2 regions of the Zooshikella ganghwensis genome follow, and region 2 is predicted to be linked to the other one. Evidence: predicted binding sites of a transcription regulator. Region 2 holds the regulator's gene; the other holds the start of a gene.

Region 1 (8,264 bases), on a different contig from region 2:
AAAAAAGGCGTAGAAATCAGTCTTGAGCCTCACAGTCACTTTGGCAATAAATCAACCGTGCAAATTCGTGATGGCCGAGAAGATTTTTTTCTTGTTGAAAACATTGAAAACGTCATTGGTTCAGAAGGTAATGACAAAATCAGTGGCGATCGCTTCAGTAATTTTTTACAAGGTTCAGAAGGTGACGACATCATAAGCGGCTTATATGGTGATGATCACTTAGTGGGAGGTCAAGGCAGCGACTATTTAAGTGGTGGTGAAGGTACTGACACTTATACGATTACAGCTGATGACTGGGCAACAGACACAGACCATGACACGATTGACAATAAAGTAGAAGCAGGAGAACGTTTTTATCGGGTAAAACTTGAGTATCTTGCAGAAAACCCTGACGCTTCTGATGAAGAAGCAAAGTTATATGCTTATCAACATATGCCAAAAGCAACGGCTACGGATCAATTAATTACGAACTTTGGAGACTTAAGCGGCTATAAAGAAAATGACGACCTTAAACTCACGGTGAGTCAAGGTTGGTTAAATGCTCTACGTTTAGCGAAAAAACTGTTTTCAAGTCATCAAGCAGGCAATAATATACTGCCACTCATGGATGATCTTCCACTTGCTAGTGCTACCCTTGTGCCTATAAAAGAAGAGCTTACAACCACAAAAGATCATTGGGAGCTATTAACCTCGGAAAGCTTCAAGCCTGTTTTAGAATATTATCAGGAAAATGCACCAACGCGTCTTAATGTGGTTACCCTTTCAAATTACTTTAAAGGTAAACAATACCAGCATATTCAGTTCCGAGATTTAGCTGGCCATTTATATATTCCATCTGTTCAGAGTGATCGCCAGGTAATTTTTGATACCTTAGTTACTCGTGCAGCAGATGAAGGTCATTACAAAGTAAACCTAGCAAAAGGTTACACACGCTTATTTAATGGCGACATTCAACAGCGATTTAACCTGCTTTCTACAAACATTACCAATGTCATTGGCTCTAAAGAAGACGACACACTTCGAGGTAATAGCCTTGATAACTTGATTGATGGTGGTGCCGGTTTTGACCAACTTTTTGGTGAAGATGGTAATGATATTCTTGTATCTGGTGCTGATGGGGCACAACTAAGTGGCGGTAATGGTCATGATACCTATATGATTGGCGCCAACCAGAATATGGTTGTTATTACCAGTGATGACACAGATAACCAACGCGACACGATTAGTTTCCAAAATGGTTTTAACGGTTTTTCTCACCGCTACAGTACTCCCGAAAGTCGTTACTATCTCAATTATCAAGGTACTCAAATTATTCTAGGGAACCGCTACCAACAGAATCTTAGCAAAAAACTAACCTTTGCCTTCCAGTCCACAACACAACCCGGTCAAGGGGTATTATACGGTACATTTAATGAAAGCCATGAATTTCAACTTTCAGAGCTGGATTTAACAACTCAATCCCATAGTGACTATACCATCAATTTAGGTCAACAGTCGTATCAATCATCTACAGAGCAGTTTGAGCTAGCACACCCGTTAATGTCGCTGTTTAAAGTAAAGACTGGAGAAGGGAATGACATACTGTATACAGGTAAACATGAAGGAGTGATCATTGCCAACCTTGGCTTAGGCAACAACACTGTTAATATAAACCAATATTCCAGTATCATTTACTTAGAACAGTCATCACACACTACACTCACCGTGCAATGGGAAAATCTCGATTGGAATGATTTTAAAGTTTTATACAAAGATGGCAATTTATCTCTTATAAACAAAGCTGATTCTGATCAAGCACTTATTTTAGAGCAAACCAGTAATTCATCTGAATTGACGATGAATATCATTGATAAAGACCAAACCACTCATTCCGTCGATATTAATCTACTTATTCAAATGGCCAGTCAAATGAGTGAAAAAGAAAATGGAGGAACTTCTACTTATAATGAACCACATCTAAATACTGCATTAACATCTTTGGTGCATACAGCCTAACCCTGTATTCAAAGATTAACTATCAAAGGCCCTCTAAAAATGCTTTTTTTTGAGTGGCCCTTAAGTGAATGTCAGTTGCTTTATTGATAACGAGCAACTGACATTTTCACTTTATAAAAGTTTTAAAGGTATATAATTTTCATTTTGAATGTATTTACTGCTTTTTCCTTCTAAGTAAAAAGCCTGTTAATAGCCCAAATAAACCCAAGGTTCCTGGCTCAGGGATAGGATCAGGTTCTGGTGTTGTACCTGCTCTATTGAACTGCAAATCATCAATATAGTGGTACAAACCGACATCAGAGCCAGTACCATAACGTAAAGTTACGCTAGTTACTGCCTGGTCACTAACAAAGCCAATAAACTGGTCAGCAAAGTCATTCATATTAGCAGCAACGCCAATTGTACCAATCAATCCACCTACATCGAAGATATCAAGGAATGCAGTAAAACCACTCGAACAACATGTGTCATCGTTTCCAAAAAACATCCCTACAGAAGATGCTGGTGTAGCGAAGCTAATCATAATAGGATCAGGGAATGTGTTGGTTGACAGACCTTGAGTACCTGAAGGTGTAACTCCACCCGCAAAACCAGCAGCACTAGCGAGAGTGACTCCTGATGAGGCTGTTGCGGTAAATCCAGGCACAAAACTACCATCTTCAAAGTCTTCTAAGGCATAAGGCCCTTGGCTCATTCCTGCAGTTGAACCTACCTGAGTGATAACTGCATGAGAAACTAAACTTGTAGATAACAACGCAGACGTAAGCAGTAGCTTAAATGAAAATAAACCTTTTAGTGACATAAGTAATATCTCCCAAAAACTTTCGATTATAACAAAGCTTTTAACTACAAAAATTATGCCACTCAATAATATTCTTAAAATACCCCTTATTTTATAAGCAATAACACACAATATTTAATAGCCTGACTCAAAACCACAAATAAAAATGTATAGCCAATCGACACTAAAACTTATAAGTATTCTTTAAAAAAACACCTCAACGAGGAAAACATTGAATAAACCTTCAACAATATCATTTAATAAATACGTCATACGCCTGTTATGTTTTTAAACACTTACTCTCTCATGGGTTATTCTCGCTAGAACCACTATAATATACATTATTATATTTTTCTGTCACATGGAAAAGGCATGTCATTATTTATATGGCTGCTAACTTTATTATTAGTCTGTAATGTTAGCCTAGCTGATGATACTATTACCATTTCAACTGGAGAGTGGCCTCCCTATATATCTAAGTCTCTACTACACTCAGGTGTAGTTATCAAAGTGATTAATGAAGCATTTGCATTAGAAGGTATACAGACAAAAATTATTTTTTATCCTTGGTCAAGAGCTTATCAAAATGCCAAGAAAGGAATTGTAGATGCAACAGCGATTTGGTATCACTCACAAGAAAGAGAAGAACATTTTCATTACAGTATACCAGTAGTACATAATGAGTATGTTTTCTTTCATTTAACTGATTTTGATTTTAACTGGAATACAATAAACGACTTAAAAGACATAAAAATTGGCGCTACCCTTGAGTATACTTACTCAGATGAATTCCATAAAGCATTCAATGATGGTTGGTTAGATGTGCAATGGGTACCAACAGACCTACAAAATTTCAAAAAACTATTTCTTCATAGAATTGAGCTATTTCCTCTAGAACGAGAACCAGGCTATTTTTTATTAAATAAGCACTTTACCGAAAAAGAGATTAACCTTATCACTTATCACCCTAAACCTCTAAGAAGTGGTTCATTATCACTTTTATTTAACAAAAAATAAAGAAGAATGAGAAAATGTTAAAGTTATTTAATTCAGGCTTACTAAAGTTGAAAGAAAGTGGAAAGTTTGATCAGTACTTAAGGGAATCTCAGCGTGGGGATTATATAATCGAAGATAAAGAAGATTAATTTTTTGTATATTCCACTCAAAAAGCAATACATTCTACACGAATATTTTCTTCACAGATGCATAAAGGTTTCTAGTAGTGACTTAAACGTCTATAGTTAATGATAATGATGGTAATCAGGCCGTTGAGGGTTGTTTGTGAAACAAGCGCCAGGAGCACCGGACCCATTGCAGGCCAGGGAATAACCTTGTGATGGGTGTGGAGCAAATAATCATTAACGGCTAACAGCACTAACACTAATCACATACTTACCCAGCATTCATTTATTCTTTTATCTGATCTCTCCTGACCTTTTTTCTAGGGTCATACACTGGTATGTTTTCATCACCCAATTTTCCTCCCTGCTCATAATAAGTCATAGCTAGTGCATTGGCTTCCACTAATTCTGGTGAGGGTTTACGCCATTGACTTTCGGGTATAGGTTCAGACCAACGTATAATCTCATCTGATAGTGTGACTTTTGGAATTCTTTTTTCATGCCAATCACTCAACCAGTATGCAAAGTATGAATAATGCATCCAGTCCCAAATTTTTTGTTTGTATATTTGCCAACCAACTAAAATACCATTTTCTTTCCAACGGCGGCGACTATCTTTATATTCTTCCAAAGTATCAAGCTTACTCGGTGAAGGGCAAGCATCCGGCCCCTCTTCCATAAATGCACGAATACACTCCCATTGCATAATGCAATTTATTTCAGCCCCACACGCGACTTCATAGCGCCCTCTAAAATTAGTTACATCTGTAGGGCTGGCCATCGTAATGATTAATGTGGATAAGGGTATAGCAGTCGTATCTGATAACATCAGTGTAGTGCCAGCCCATGCGTATATTTTTTCCCAAGGAATAATTATAAACTGGCCTTTTTCACCAAACGGTAAAGCGACCTGTCTACGCTGGCGGTTAAAGCGAATAAAACGCTGTTTTTTTAATGAAAAGTAACCTCTTGCTATAATATGAAGATAAAATAAATGCAATCCAAAAAAAACCATAAGGAAAGCATTTAAAAAAAAATTATAGCCGGATCTGAGTTGAGGGGTAAATATAACAGTTAATAACAGTGCTCCCCCTAATACTAAATAAACCAAATTGCAAAGTAAGGCTAAATTTTGAGCCCCCACCCGCACACTTTTATGACCAATATCTAAATAAACATCATTCTTTGCTTTTATAATCCCTTGTCCATCCATACAAGAGTTATTAGTAATAATAGGTAACGGAGATAAAACCAGTATACGGTTTAACTTATCTTCAAAGGTTTTACCTGCCATCATTCGTTGTCGGCTGATCATTGGTGCTCACCACATAACCCATTGTCAGTACTTATTAGCATAGGCTAACAATGTCCTAGACTGTCAAATCTGCTTCGAACACGCCGTCAATCCTTCCCTGGAGACTCAACTACTGCTTCCCTGCGACAGATGGTTCTGCGAAAATTCAACAGTCCAAATACCTGTGTGCTCACACTCATCATCTGCATAAAAAGGCTTCTAATAATGATTTAAGTTTTCATGCTTAATGATTGCGCGATGGTAATCAGGCCGTTGAGGGTTGTTTGTGAAAAAAGCGCCAGGAGCGCCGGACCCATTGCAGGCCAGGGAATAACCTTGTGATGGGTGTGGAGCAAATAATCATTAACGGCTAACAGCACTAACACTAATCACATACTTTCCCAGCATTCATTTATTCTTTTATCTGATCTCTCCTGACCTTTTTTCTAGGGTCATACACTGGTATGTTTTCATCACCCAATTTTCCTCCCTGCTCATAATAAGTCATAGCTAATGCATTGGCTTCCTCTAATTCTGGTGAGGGTTTACGCCACTGACTTTCGGGGATAGATTCAGACCATCGTTTAATTTCTTCTGATAATTCAGTGTATTAAAGTCTCTCTTGAATTTTATCATTGAGCCAGTATGCAAAATACGAATAGTGCATCCAGTCCCTAATCTTTTGTTTATATATTTGCCAACCGACTAATATTTTATTCTCTTTCCAACGACGCCGACTATCAAAATACTCTTCTAAAGAGTCTAGATTGCTTGGATCTGGACACGCTTCAGGACCATCTTCCATAAATGTACGAATACACTCCCACTGCATGATACAGTTAATCTCTGCTCCACATGCTACTTCATAACGCCCTTTGAAATTAGTCACATCTGTAGGGCTGGCCATCGTAATAGTTAATGTGGATAAGGGTATAGCAGTCGTGTCTGATAACATCAATGTAGTGCCAGCCCATGCGTATATTTTCTCCCAAGGAATAATTATAAACTGGCCTTTTTCACCAAACGGTAAAGCGACCTGTCTACGCTGGCGGTTAAAGCGTATAAATTTATGCTTTTTTAACTGTAAATAACTTTCATACATATTATATAAATAAAATAAATGTATCCCAAAGAAAACCATAAGGAAAGCATTTAAAAAAAACTGATACCCAGACTTGGACACAGGGATAAATATAATAGTTAGTAATAATGCTCCTCCAAATATTAAATAAACCAAAATACAAAGTAGTGCTAAGTTTTGAGCCCCTACCCGCACACTTTTATGCCCCACGTCTAAATATATATCATTTTTTGCTTTTATAATTCCCTGACCGTCAATACAAGGGTTATTAGTAATAATAGGTAATGGGGATAACACCAAAATCCGATTTAATTTATCTTCAAAAGTTTTTCCTGCCACCATTCGCTGTCGACTGATCATTGGTGCTCACCACATAATCCACTGTCAGTATTAGCATAGGCCAACAATGTCCCAAGACTGTCAAATCTGCTTCGAACACGCCGTCAATCCCTCCCTGGGGGCTCAACTGCCGCTTCCCTGCGGCAGATGGTTCTGCGCAAATTCGACAGTCCTAATACCTGTGTGCTCATACTCATCATCTGCAAAAAATGGTTTCTAATAATGATTTAAGCTTTCATGCTTAATGATAGCGCGATGGTAATCTGGCCGTTGAGGGTTGTTTGTGAAACAAGCGCCGGGAGCGCTGTACCCATCGCAGGCCAGGGAATGGCCTTGTGATGAGTGTGGAGCAAATAATCATTAACGCGCATGGACAATAATATCATTGTTTATCAGGATTTTTTTCTTGTTGGTTGAACGATACTTTTTTGCGGGGGTCATACACTGGCATATTTACATCACCCAAACGTCCACCGACATCATAGAAATCGTCTGCAAGAAAATTCGCTTCAATCAATTCATCTGAAGGCTGTTGCCATTGATCTTCTGGAATGGGCTCTGACCAACGTTTAATATTTTCTGGAAAGATATCATATTGAGTTCTCGCTTCGGTTACATCACTGAACCAATGAAAGAAATACGAATATTGCAACCAATCAATGAGTTTTTGCATTATCCATGGCCACAGGCTTAACTCCTTACGCATCCGCTTGCGAGAGGCTTTATACTCTTCCAGGGTAATCGCTTTCCTGGGATATTTGCTGGGTTCAGGGCAAGCATCAGGCCCACGTTCCATAAAGCTGCGGATACACTCCCATTGCATAATACAGTTTATTTCTGCTTCACCGTCGACTTCATAACGGTCTTTAAAACCTGTCGCATTTGTCGGATTTGCTATGGTAATGGTCAAGGTTGATAACCGGAACGCAAATGATCTAAGAGTCTCTGATGGTGGAATAGTAATTATGGATGTTTGTGCCCAGGCATAGAGTTTTTCCCAAGGAACAATGACATACTCATGATTCACCCCAAAAGGCAACGCAACCTCTCGGCGCTGACGATTAAAGCGTATAAATCTATATTTTTTTAAACTCAGAAAAGTACTGTACATATAAAAAAATAAAAAGACATGGGTTCCAGTTAAACTACTGAGCATAAAAAATATAGGATAATCAATATTATAAGAGAATAAAAAATAAAATGACAAACCTACTACGGCAAAAAAAAGATTGAAACAATTAAAACTTAGCGCTAAACCTTCTTCTCCTTCGCAAATGTTGTTATAACCAATATCCAAATAGACATCGGTTTTAGCTTTAACAATATGCGCCCCATCATAAGGGGTATGTTGGGTCTCAATAGGCAGGGGCGATAACACCAAAATCCGGTTTAATTTATCTTTAAAGATTTTACCTGCCATCATTTGTTGTCGGCTGATCATTGGTGCTCACCACATAACCCATTGTCAGTACTTATCAGCATAGGCTAACAATGTCATAGACTGTCAAATCTACTTCGAACACGCCGTCAATCCTTCCCTGGAGGCTCAACTACCGCTTCCCTGCGGCAGATGGTTCTGCGCAAATTCAACAGCCCTAATACCTGTGTGCTCACACTCATCATCTACATACAAAGGTTTCTAATAATGATTTA
Region 2 (8,264 bases):
AGCACCGCTTCCCATAAAATCTTCACTATTACGCAAAGAAGTCCCTCTATTACTAGCAGTAACTTTGCTTGCTGGTATTTGTCTATTTGACTCAGGCTTAACCTTGCTGGATGGCACCATACTGCTATGTGGACTAGGAGCAACACTTTACTTCTTTTACCGCTGGCAGCGCAGCTCTTCAAAAGGTACAGACCCTCTAATTACTGAGGAAGAAGAAGCCATCCCAGAAATTTCTCAAAAAAAAGCTACGGTACTTTTTATTTGTGGACTGGCCCTACTCCTCTTCAGTTCACGAATTTTAGTATGGGGTGCCACAGAAGTTGCACAATGGCTAGGTGTCAGTGAACTTATTATTGGGCTAACAGTTGTTGCAATTGGCACCAGCTTGCCAGAACTTGCCGCCTCCATTGCCAGCGCCAAGAAAAACCATCATGACATTGCAATTGGTAATGTGGTTGGCTCGAATCTCTTTAATTTACTGGCCGTATTACCCATGCCTGCACTGATACATCCAGACCACTTCAGTAGCCTGGTTTTCCAACGAGATTACTTGACCATGTTGTTACTGACGGGGTTACTGGTTGGTATGATTTTCTGGGGTAAAATCCGTCAGTCTTCACTAAGCCGTGTTAATGGCTCCTGTCTGGTTGCATGTTATGTGGGATACTGCGTTGTTCTCTACTTAACTCACAGTCTTTAGTCTGTCATAATTCGCGCCAGCTAATTCTAATGAGCATTATTAGTGATTACTGCCCACAACACATATTAAATAAGCAGCCCTGTTATGCGCCTTTGATTCACTCTTTAGATAGGTAAATTATGACCAAGGCAGATCAGCTTATAGCATCAGGTAAACGCACCTTTGACATTGAGATTGAGGCACTGCAGCAATTGGCAGCTTCAGTGAATGCTGACTTTGTTGCAGCCTGTGAGCTTATTCTTGCCTGTAAAGGCCGAGTGGTTGTCGTAGGAATGGGTAAGTCAGGGCATATTGGTAACAAGATTGCCGCAACGCTTGCCAGCACTGGCACACCAGCTTTTTTTGTGCACCCTGGAGAAGCCAGTCATGGCGATATGGGCATGATTACTTCAAATGATATTGTTATTGCTCTGTCTAACTCAGGCAACACTGCAGAAGTGGTTACCCTACTGCCACTTTTAAAACGACTCGGTACCTCTTTAATCAGCATGACTGGAAACCCTCAGTCAACCCTTGCCAAAGCTGCCGATGTGAGCCTTGATGTATCAATTAAAAGAGAAGCCTGTCCTCTGGACTTAGCACCAACAGCAAGTACCACAGCCGCATTAGTAATGGGTGATGCATTAGCAATAGCCTTACTTGAAACCAAGGGATTCACAGCAGAAGACTTTGCCTTCTCGCATCCTGGCGGTAGCCTAGGTCGAAGACTCCTGTTAAAAGTCGCAGATATTATGCATCAAGATGATCGCTTGCCTGCTGTTCGCTCAGGTACTTCGCTAAGAGATGCCTTACTGGAAATGACTCAACAAGGCTTGGGGATGACCGCTATTGTAGATGCTGATGGTTTACTGCAAGGAGTATTTACTGATGGTGACTTACGCCGAGCACTTGACCAGAGTGTTGATATTCAGCAAGCCACCATTGACAGTGTAATGACAGCAAAGTGCAAAGTCGCTCAAGCAGATATGCTCGCAGCACAAGCGCTCAACATTATGGAAAAGCACAAAATTAATGGTTTGATTGTGGTCGATGACAACCATAAAGCCATCGGTGCACTTAATATGCATGACCTTTTACGCGCAGGTGTAGTATGAACTTACAGCATTTAGCCACAAAAGCCGCTGCGGTTCGTTTGCTGGTATGTGACGTTGATGGGGTACTGACTGATGGTCGACTTTACTTTACAGAAGACGGCCAGGAATTTAAGACATTTCATACTCTGGATGGTTTAGGCTTCAAACTTTTGCAGCAAACTGGGGTCAAAATCGCTATTATCACTGGCCGAAAATCCAAAGTTGTCAGCCAGCGTATGGCTGCACTTGGTGTCGATATTGTTTATCAGGGGCGTGAAGACAAGCTGGTCGTTTTAAAAGAAATCCTTGAACAGCTTGAACTCACACCTGCACAAGTGGCCTATTTAGGAGACGACTTACCCGACCTCCCTGCAATCCGTTATGTTGGTCTGGGCCTAGCCGTTGCTAATGCAAATCCAACGGTAAAACACTATGCAGCTGGTGTCACCCAACAGCTTGGTGGACTTGGAGCTGCTAGAGAAGTATGCGAGTTTATAATGGCAAGCCAAGGTACGCTTGATGCCCAGCTAGCTCCTTACTTATGTTGTTAACATGACGCAACTGTCTTTGACTTCTTAACGCTATGAGCTTTGTTCACCATGGGCTTAAAACGTATTACTACACTGACATTATTACTCATACTGGGGTATGGCTTGTTTACTTTTTTAAACCAGCCAGATGCATTTAACTTAACCGCACCTAAAAGTGATAAAAAAGAAAATACTGCAGTTTCTCCAGATGTTTTTATGGAGTCTCCTGTTATTACCCAATATACAACAAAAGGTGAGCAAGACTACGTTGTTGTTGCTGAGAAAGTAAGTCACTTTCCTCATAATGATATTTCACTGATTGATCAGCCTGATATTTTGATTACGCGAAAACAAAGTAGCGACTGGCATACGACCTCACGGCAAGGAAGGATACTTCCTGGTGGAGATGTGATGGAACTCTGGGATAATGTCGTAATTAGGGAACAGAAAACAACTGGAAATCCTGGCATGATTATAACCACAGAGTTTCTGACTGTTTACGCAGAACAAAATCAAGCGAAAACCAAACGTCCAGTAACCATTAAAACTGACAACTCAGTTGTAAACGCGGTCGGCATGAATGCATATTTAGATGAGGAGCGTGTGGAGTTGCTATCCAATGTTAGGGGAACATATGAAGTGCAGGATTAACCTTTTCACACTAGGACTACTTTTTAGCCTTATAAGCCAGCAAACAGCCTGGGCTTTACCTGCTGATAGAGAAAAACCAATTCACGCAAAGTCTGATAGTGCTAATGCCGAAAAAGATGGTGTGCGTATACTGACGGGAAATGTTGTCATTACTCAAGGCACCATAAAAATTACTGGTCACAAAGTCACCATTTATACCGACAAACAGGGAAATATCAACAAAGTGATTGCTCTGGGTAGCCCAGCACACTATGAAGAAAAGCCTGAACCTAACAAAGAACTGATTCGCGCCTATGGCAAGCAAATCAACTATATGATTCCTCAAGAAAAAGTTGAAATTATTGTTAATGCTAAATTATTTCAGGAAGGCAATAAGTTCACAGGCAAGCGTATTGACTATAACATGAAAACCCAAACTGTGAATGCTAAAGGCGACTCTTCAAAAGCTGGCGGCAAGCAACGTGTTGAGATGATCCTGCAACCTACAAAGACGAAGTAACTCTATGCCCGTTCTACAAGCCACAAACCTGGCCAAAAGCTATAAAGGTCGTCAAGTTGTCAAAGAAGTCTCACTCCATATCGAAAGTGGTCAAATTGTTGGTCTACTTGGTCCAAATGGTGCGGGAAAAACAACCACTTTTTATATGATTGTTGGCTTGGTTCGATCAGATCATGGTCAAGTGCAAATAGATGAACACAATATTACACATCTACCCATGCATGGCAGGGCACGTGCAGGAATTGGTTATTTACCACAAGAAGCGTCTATCTTCCGCAAGCTGACCGTCAGCGAAAATATAATGGGTATTTTGGAAACCCGTAAAGACTTAAATCGTCAACAACGAGAAGAAAAACTTAACCATCTGCTTGAAGAGTTTAATGTCACTCACCTCAGAAATAGTATGGGTATGAGCTTATCAGGTGGTGAGCGTCGACGAGTTGAAATTGCTCGTGCACTGGCGACTGAACCCTCTTTCATTCTACTGGATGAACCTTTTGCTGGGGTTGACCCCATCTCAGTAAATGATATAAAAATGATAGTCACTCACTTAAAAGAAAGAGGCATAGGTGTACTGATTACGGATCACAATGTTCGAGAAACACTTGATATTTGTGAGTTAGCCTACATAGTAAGTGAAGGACAAATAATCGCTCAAGGTACAGCGAGTGATGTAATGGCCAACCAAAAAGTCAAGGATGTTTATCTTGGACATCAATTCAAAATCTAAGACAAGTAGCCTGGTCGCGCATATAATGTGTTAATGTATGAGATGCGGCCACTCATCATTATCACTCACTGTTTACTGAATAATTAATGTGGCAGCATTATTTCACCACAACGACAGGTAATGTTAGTGGCATACTAATAGATAAACTTTAGCATTTGCTTTGTTGCAGTGTAGGTAAATCAACTAACTATGAAGCCATCCCTAGTTTTAAAAATGGGCCAACAGCTGACAATGACCCCCCAGCTGCAACAGGCCATTAAACTACTTCAGTTGTCTACGCTTGACTTGCAACAAGAAATTCAGCAAGCCCTAGACTCAAACCCTTTGCTAGAACTTATTGAAGATACCTCTGATACTGGCTCAAATAGCGAGTCCAGTGACTCTTCTGATGAACATCAGAATGAGCTTACTCAACAAGCTTCCTCAAACTCCAGTAGTGACGACAACAGCACTGATACAGCCAACACCTCTTCCCAAGATCAAGAAAACGAAAGCAGTGATTCACTCTATGAAGACCAATGGGCTGAGCAAATCCCTTCTGAACTATCGGTAGATACTGCCTGGGAGGATGTGTATGACTCATTACCTCCTTCGACTGGAAACTCATCGTCCGGCTCCGATGAAGACTTTGACTATACCGCCAGAAACAGTACAGCAGAAACTATTCAGTCGCACTTACATTGGCAGCTTAACCTTACCCCCTTAAGTGATAACGACCGACTTATTGCAATAGCAATCATTGATGCTGTGGATGAAAGCGGCTATTTAACCTGTAGCCTTGAGGATATTCATGAAAGCTTTGATCCAGAGTTAGAAATTGACCTGGACGAAGTGGTTGTTGTACACCGATTATTAAAGCAGTTTGACCCGGTTGGTGTTGCCGCGCGTGATTTAAAAGAGTGCCTGTTAACTCAGTTGACGCAACTCAGTGCAGACACACCTTTTCTGGAAGAAGCAAAGCTAATTACCCAAAAGTATCTCCATTTATTAGGCAATCACGACTACAATCAACTTATGCGAAAAGCAAAGTTGAAAGAAGAGCAGTTAAAGCAAGCGATTTTGCTAATACAAAGTTTAAATCCACGGCCTGGCTCTGTTATTCAAGACGAGAACTCTGAATATATTGTTCCCGACGTTATTGTCCAAAAAAGAAGTGATCGTTGGACTGTAGAGCTAAATACGGATGCCACTCCCCGTCTTCGCATCAATGCCAGCTACGCTTCATTAGTCAAACGTGCAGATAGTAGCTCTGATAATACTTACATTAAAAATCACCTTCAGGAAGCCCGCTGGTTCATTAAAAGCTTGCAGAGCCGTAATGAAACATTAATGCGTGTAGCCAGCTGTATTGTTGAGCATCAAAAAGGCTTTTTAGAGTATGGTGAAGAAGCCATGAAGCCTTTAGTGCTTCATGACATTGCTGAAGCGGTTGGTATGCATGAGTCAACCATTTCAAGAGTAACTACTCAAAAATATATGCACACCCCTCGTGGTATATTCGAACTGAAGTATTTTTTCTCCAGCCATGTTAGTACATCATCGGGTGGAGAGTGCTCATCAACAGCAATCCGAGCCATCATAAAAAAATTGATTGCGGCGGAAAATGCACGAAAACCTTTATCAGATAGTAAAATAGCCAAGCTTCTGGAAGAACAAGGAATAAAAGTGGCAAGACGAACTATCGCCAAGTACCGAGAATCACTTTCTATTCCACCTTCTAACGAGCGAAAACGGTTGGTGTAAAAAAGCGTTATAGGGTGACAAACACCCCAGTTAGCCCCTTTTCAAGGAGGGGAGTGTGGAGTCAGTAGTAGTACACAGTTTCTACTGATAGACTGTAAATCGGATCACCTAGGAGATCGATGCATGCAAATAAACATTAGTGGTCACCACGTTGATATTACCGATCCGCTGCGCCAATATGTCATCAATAAATTTGAGCGTTTGGAGCGGCACTTTGATAACATTACCAATGTGCAAGTCACTTTAAGTGTCGAAAAACTTCGACAAAAAGCTGAGACCACTTTACATACACGAGGTGCAGATATTCGCGCTGAAGCGGAATCTGAGGACATGTATGCAGCGATTGACATGCTTGTCGATCGGTTGGATCGTCAACTTCTAAAACACAAAGAGAAAAACCTTGACCGTTTACAGGGCGCAGGAGCCCGTTAAACTGGCGATTGCTGGAGACTGTAAAAACGCAATGAAACTCGAACAGATTCTTGCCCCGGAGTGCACCGCTTGTGATGTTGAGGGTGGCAGCAAAAAAAGAACGTTAGAGCAAATTGCAGATATCCTGGCCGGATTCCGGCCAGGCATAGGTGCTAGCGAACTTTTTGATAGTCTTATTACCCGAGAGCGATTGGGCAGCACTGGATTTGGCAAAGGTATTGCCCTGCCCCACTGCCGATTAACTAACTGTGATAAACCCATGGCAGCCTTACTAAAACTGCGTGAACCTATTGAGTTTGATGCTATGGATAATCACCCTGTTGACCTAATTTTTGCACTTGTAGTCCCTGAAGAAGCCACCTCAGAGCATTTGGCGATTTTGCAACTTGTTGCCGAACGATTTGAAAATGCCAGCTTCAGAAACCGGTTACGTAATGCTCAAAGCAACCATGAGCTTTTTGAGCTTGCTATTGCTCCTCTTCCCAATTAACAAGCCACACACAACCAACTTATTTTAGCGTTTCGTCTTTATTTACACTAAATGACGGACTTCATTGTAGCTTGGCTACAACAAGAAGCTGTCATTTTGGTGTACACTATACTTGCTGTGTAATAATAATATGGCGCAATTAACTAAAGCCGACTCACTACCAGGGTACAGATTAAAGTCGTATGAAACTTGTTATCATTAGCGGTCGATCAGGTTCAGGCAAAAGTACGGGACTACATGTTCTTGAAGATCAAGGCTTTTTCTGTATTGATAATTTACCCCTGGTTTTACTTCCCGATTTAGCGAAAGAGCTGCAAAAGGCGTATTTAGACCGAGTAGCTGTAAGTATTGATGCTCGAAATATACGACAAGAGCTATCACGCTTTCCGGAAATAATTAACCGAATTAAGCAGCAGCAAGTTGATGCAGAAGTTATTTATCTTGATGCTGATGATGAAGAGCTATTAAAGCGATTCAGTGAGACTCGGCGAAAACATCCCTTAAGCAGCCATAACTGTTCATTGGCTGAAGCACTTAAAGCTGAACAACAGGTTTTAGACCCTATCTCTAACCTGGCTGATCTCACAATGGATACTACCGGACTTACCCTGCATGATTTACGGGATATATTTAATAAACGTGTAGCCAGTAAACAGGACAATAGTATTGCCCTTTTATTTGAGTCCTTTGGCTTTAAAAAAGGTGCCCCTAATGATGCAGACTATATTTTTGATGTACGCTGCTTACCCAATCCTTATTGGGTGAATCATTTACGACAGTACACGGGTAAAGATCAACCCATTAAAGAGTTTTTAATGGCTGAACCTCAAGTTGAAGTGATGTTTGAGGATATTTATAAGTTTATTGAGAAATGGTTACCTAGCTTTGAAGCCTGCAATCGAAGTTACCTTACTGTTGCCATAGGCTGCACCGGCGGGCATCACCGCTCGGTCTATTTAGCTGAACGGCTTGCATCTTCTTTTCAAGCTAAGTACCGTAACGTCCAAGTTAGACATCGAGAACTTCCTTAATTAAACGTTAAGACTTCAGCCGTCACCATGATAGAAGAGCAACTCATCATCATAAATAAGCTAGGGCTTCATGCCCGTGCTGCTGCAAAGTTTGTAACAACGGCTGCAGCCTTTGGCAGCACAATTCGTGTTGGTAAAGCAGGCAAAATGGTAGACGGCAAAAGCATTATGTCTGTAATGATGCTAGCAGCCAGCCAAGGTACAACACTTGATGTCCTTATTGAAGGCAAAGATGAAGAGCAGGCATTTATTGCACTTAAGGCATTGGTTGATAACTATTTTGAAGAAGGCGAGTAGTTACCACCAAGTCAGCCTCTGCTTTTGCCTCTTGCCAATCTTAACAAACTACTAAGACTACCCAAAAACAAGCAAAAACACACTTAAC

Evidence for each region. The regulator sigma-54, encoded in region 2, starts transcription at its own class of promoters, with help from an activator protein. The targets are predictions, from matches to a motif close to TGGCACNNNNNTTGCTNT.
Region 1: a site for sigma-54 is predicted at 2,841-2,858, ahead of KHS79_RS15700 (PEP-CTERM sorting domain-containing protein). Genes of this name have one in related genera too.

Annotation. Positions count from the first base shown of each region.
Region 1 covers NZ_JAEVHG010000011.1:85,640-93,903, reverse strand. The annotation lists gene KHS79_RS15705 (calcium-binding protein) at 1-1,995, shown strand, start outside; gene KHS79_RS15700 (PEP-CTERM sorting domain-containing protein) at 2,150-2,797, opposite strand; gene KHS79_RS15695 (substrate-binding periplasmic protein) at 3,149-3,793, shown strand; gene KHS79_RS15690 (hypothetical protein) at 4,184-5,212, opposite strand; gene KHS79_RS15685 (hypothetical protein) at 5,802-6,614, opposite strand; gene KHS79_RS15680 (hypothetical protein) at 6,994-8,052, opposite strand.
Region 2 covers NZ_JAEVHG010000002.1:417,221-425,484, forward strand. The annotation lists gene KHS79_RS05675 (calcium/sodium antiporter) at 1-700, shown strand, start outside; gene KHS79_RS05680 (KpsF/GutQ family sugar-phosphate isomerase) at 820-1,794, shown strand; gene KHS79_RS05685 (KdsC family phosphatase) at 1,791-2,324, shown strand; gene lptC (LPS export ABC transporter periplasmic protein LptC) at 2,373-2,954, shown strand; gene lptA (lipopolysaccharide transport periplasmic protein LptA) at 2,938-3,453, shown strand; gene lptB (LPS export ABC transporter ATP-binding protein) at 3,458-4,183, shown strand; gene KHS79_RS05705 (RNA polymerase factor sigma-54) at 4,373-5,926, shown strand; gene hpf (ribosome hibernation-promoting factor, HPF/YfiA family) at 6,050-6,358, shown strand; gene ptsN (PTS IIA-like nitrogen regulatory protein PtsN) at 6,327-6,848, shown strand; gene rapZ (RNase adapter RapZ) at 7,031-7,879, shown strand; gene KHS79_RS05725 (HPr family phosphocarrier protein) at 7,907-8,176, shown strand.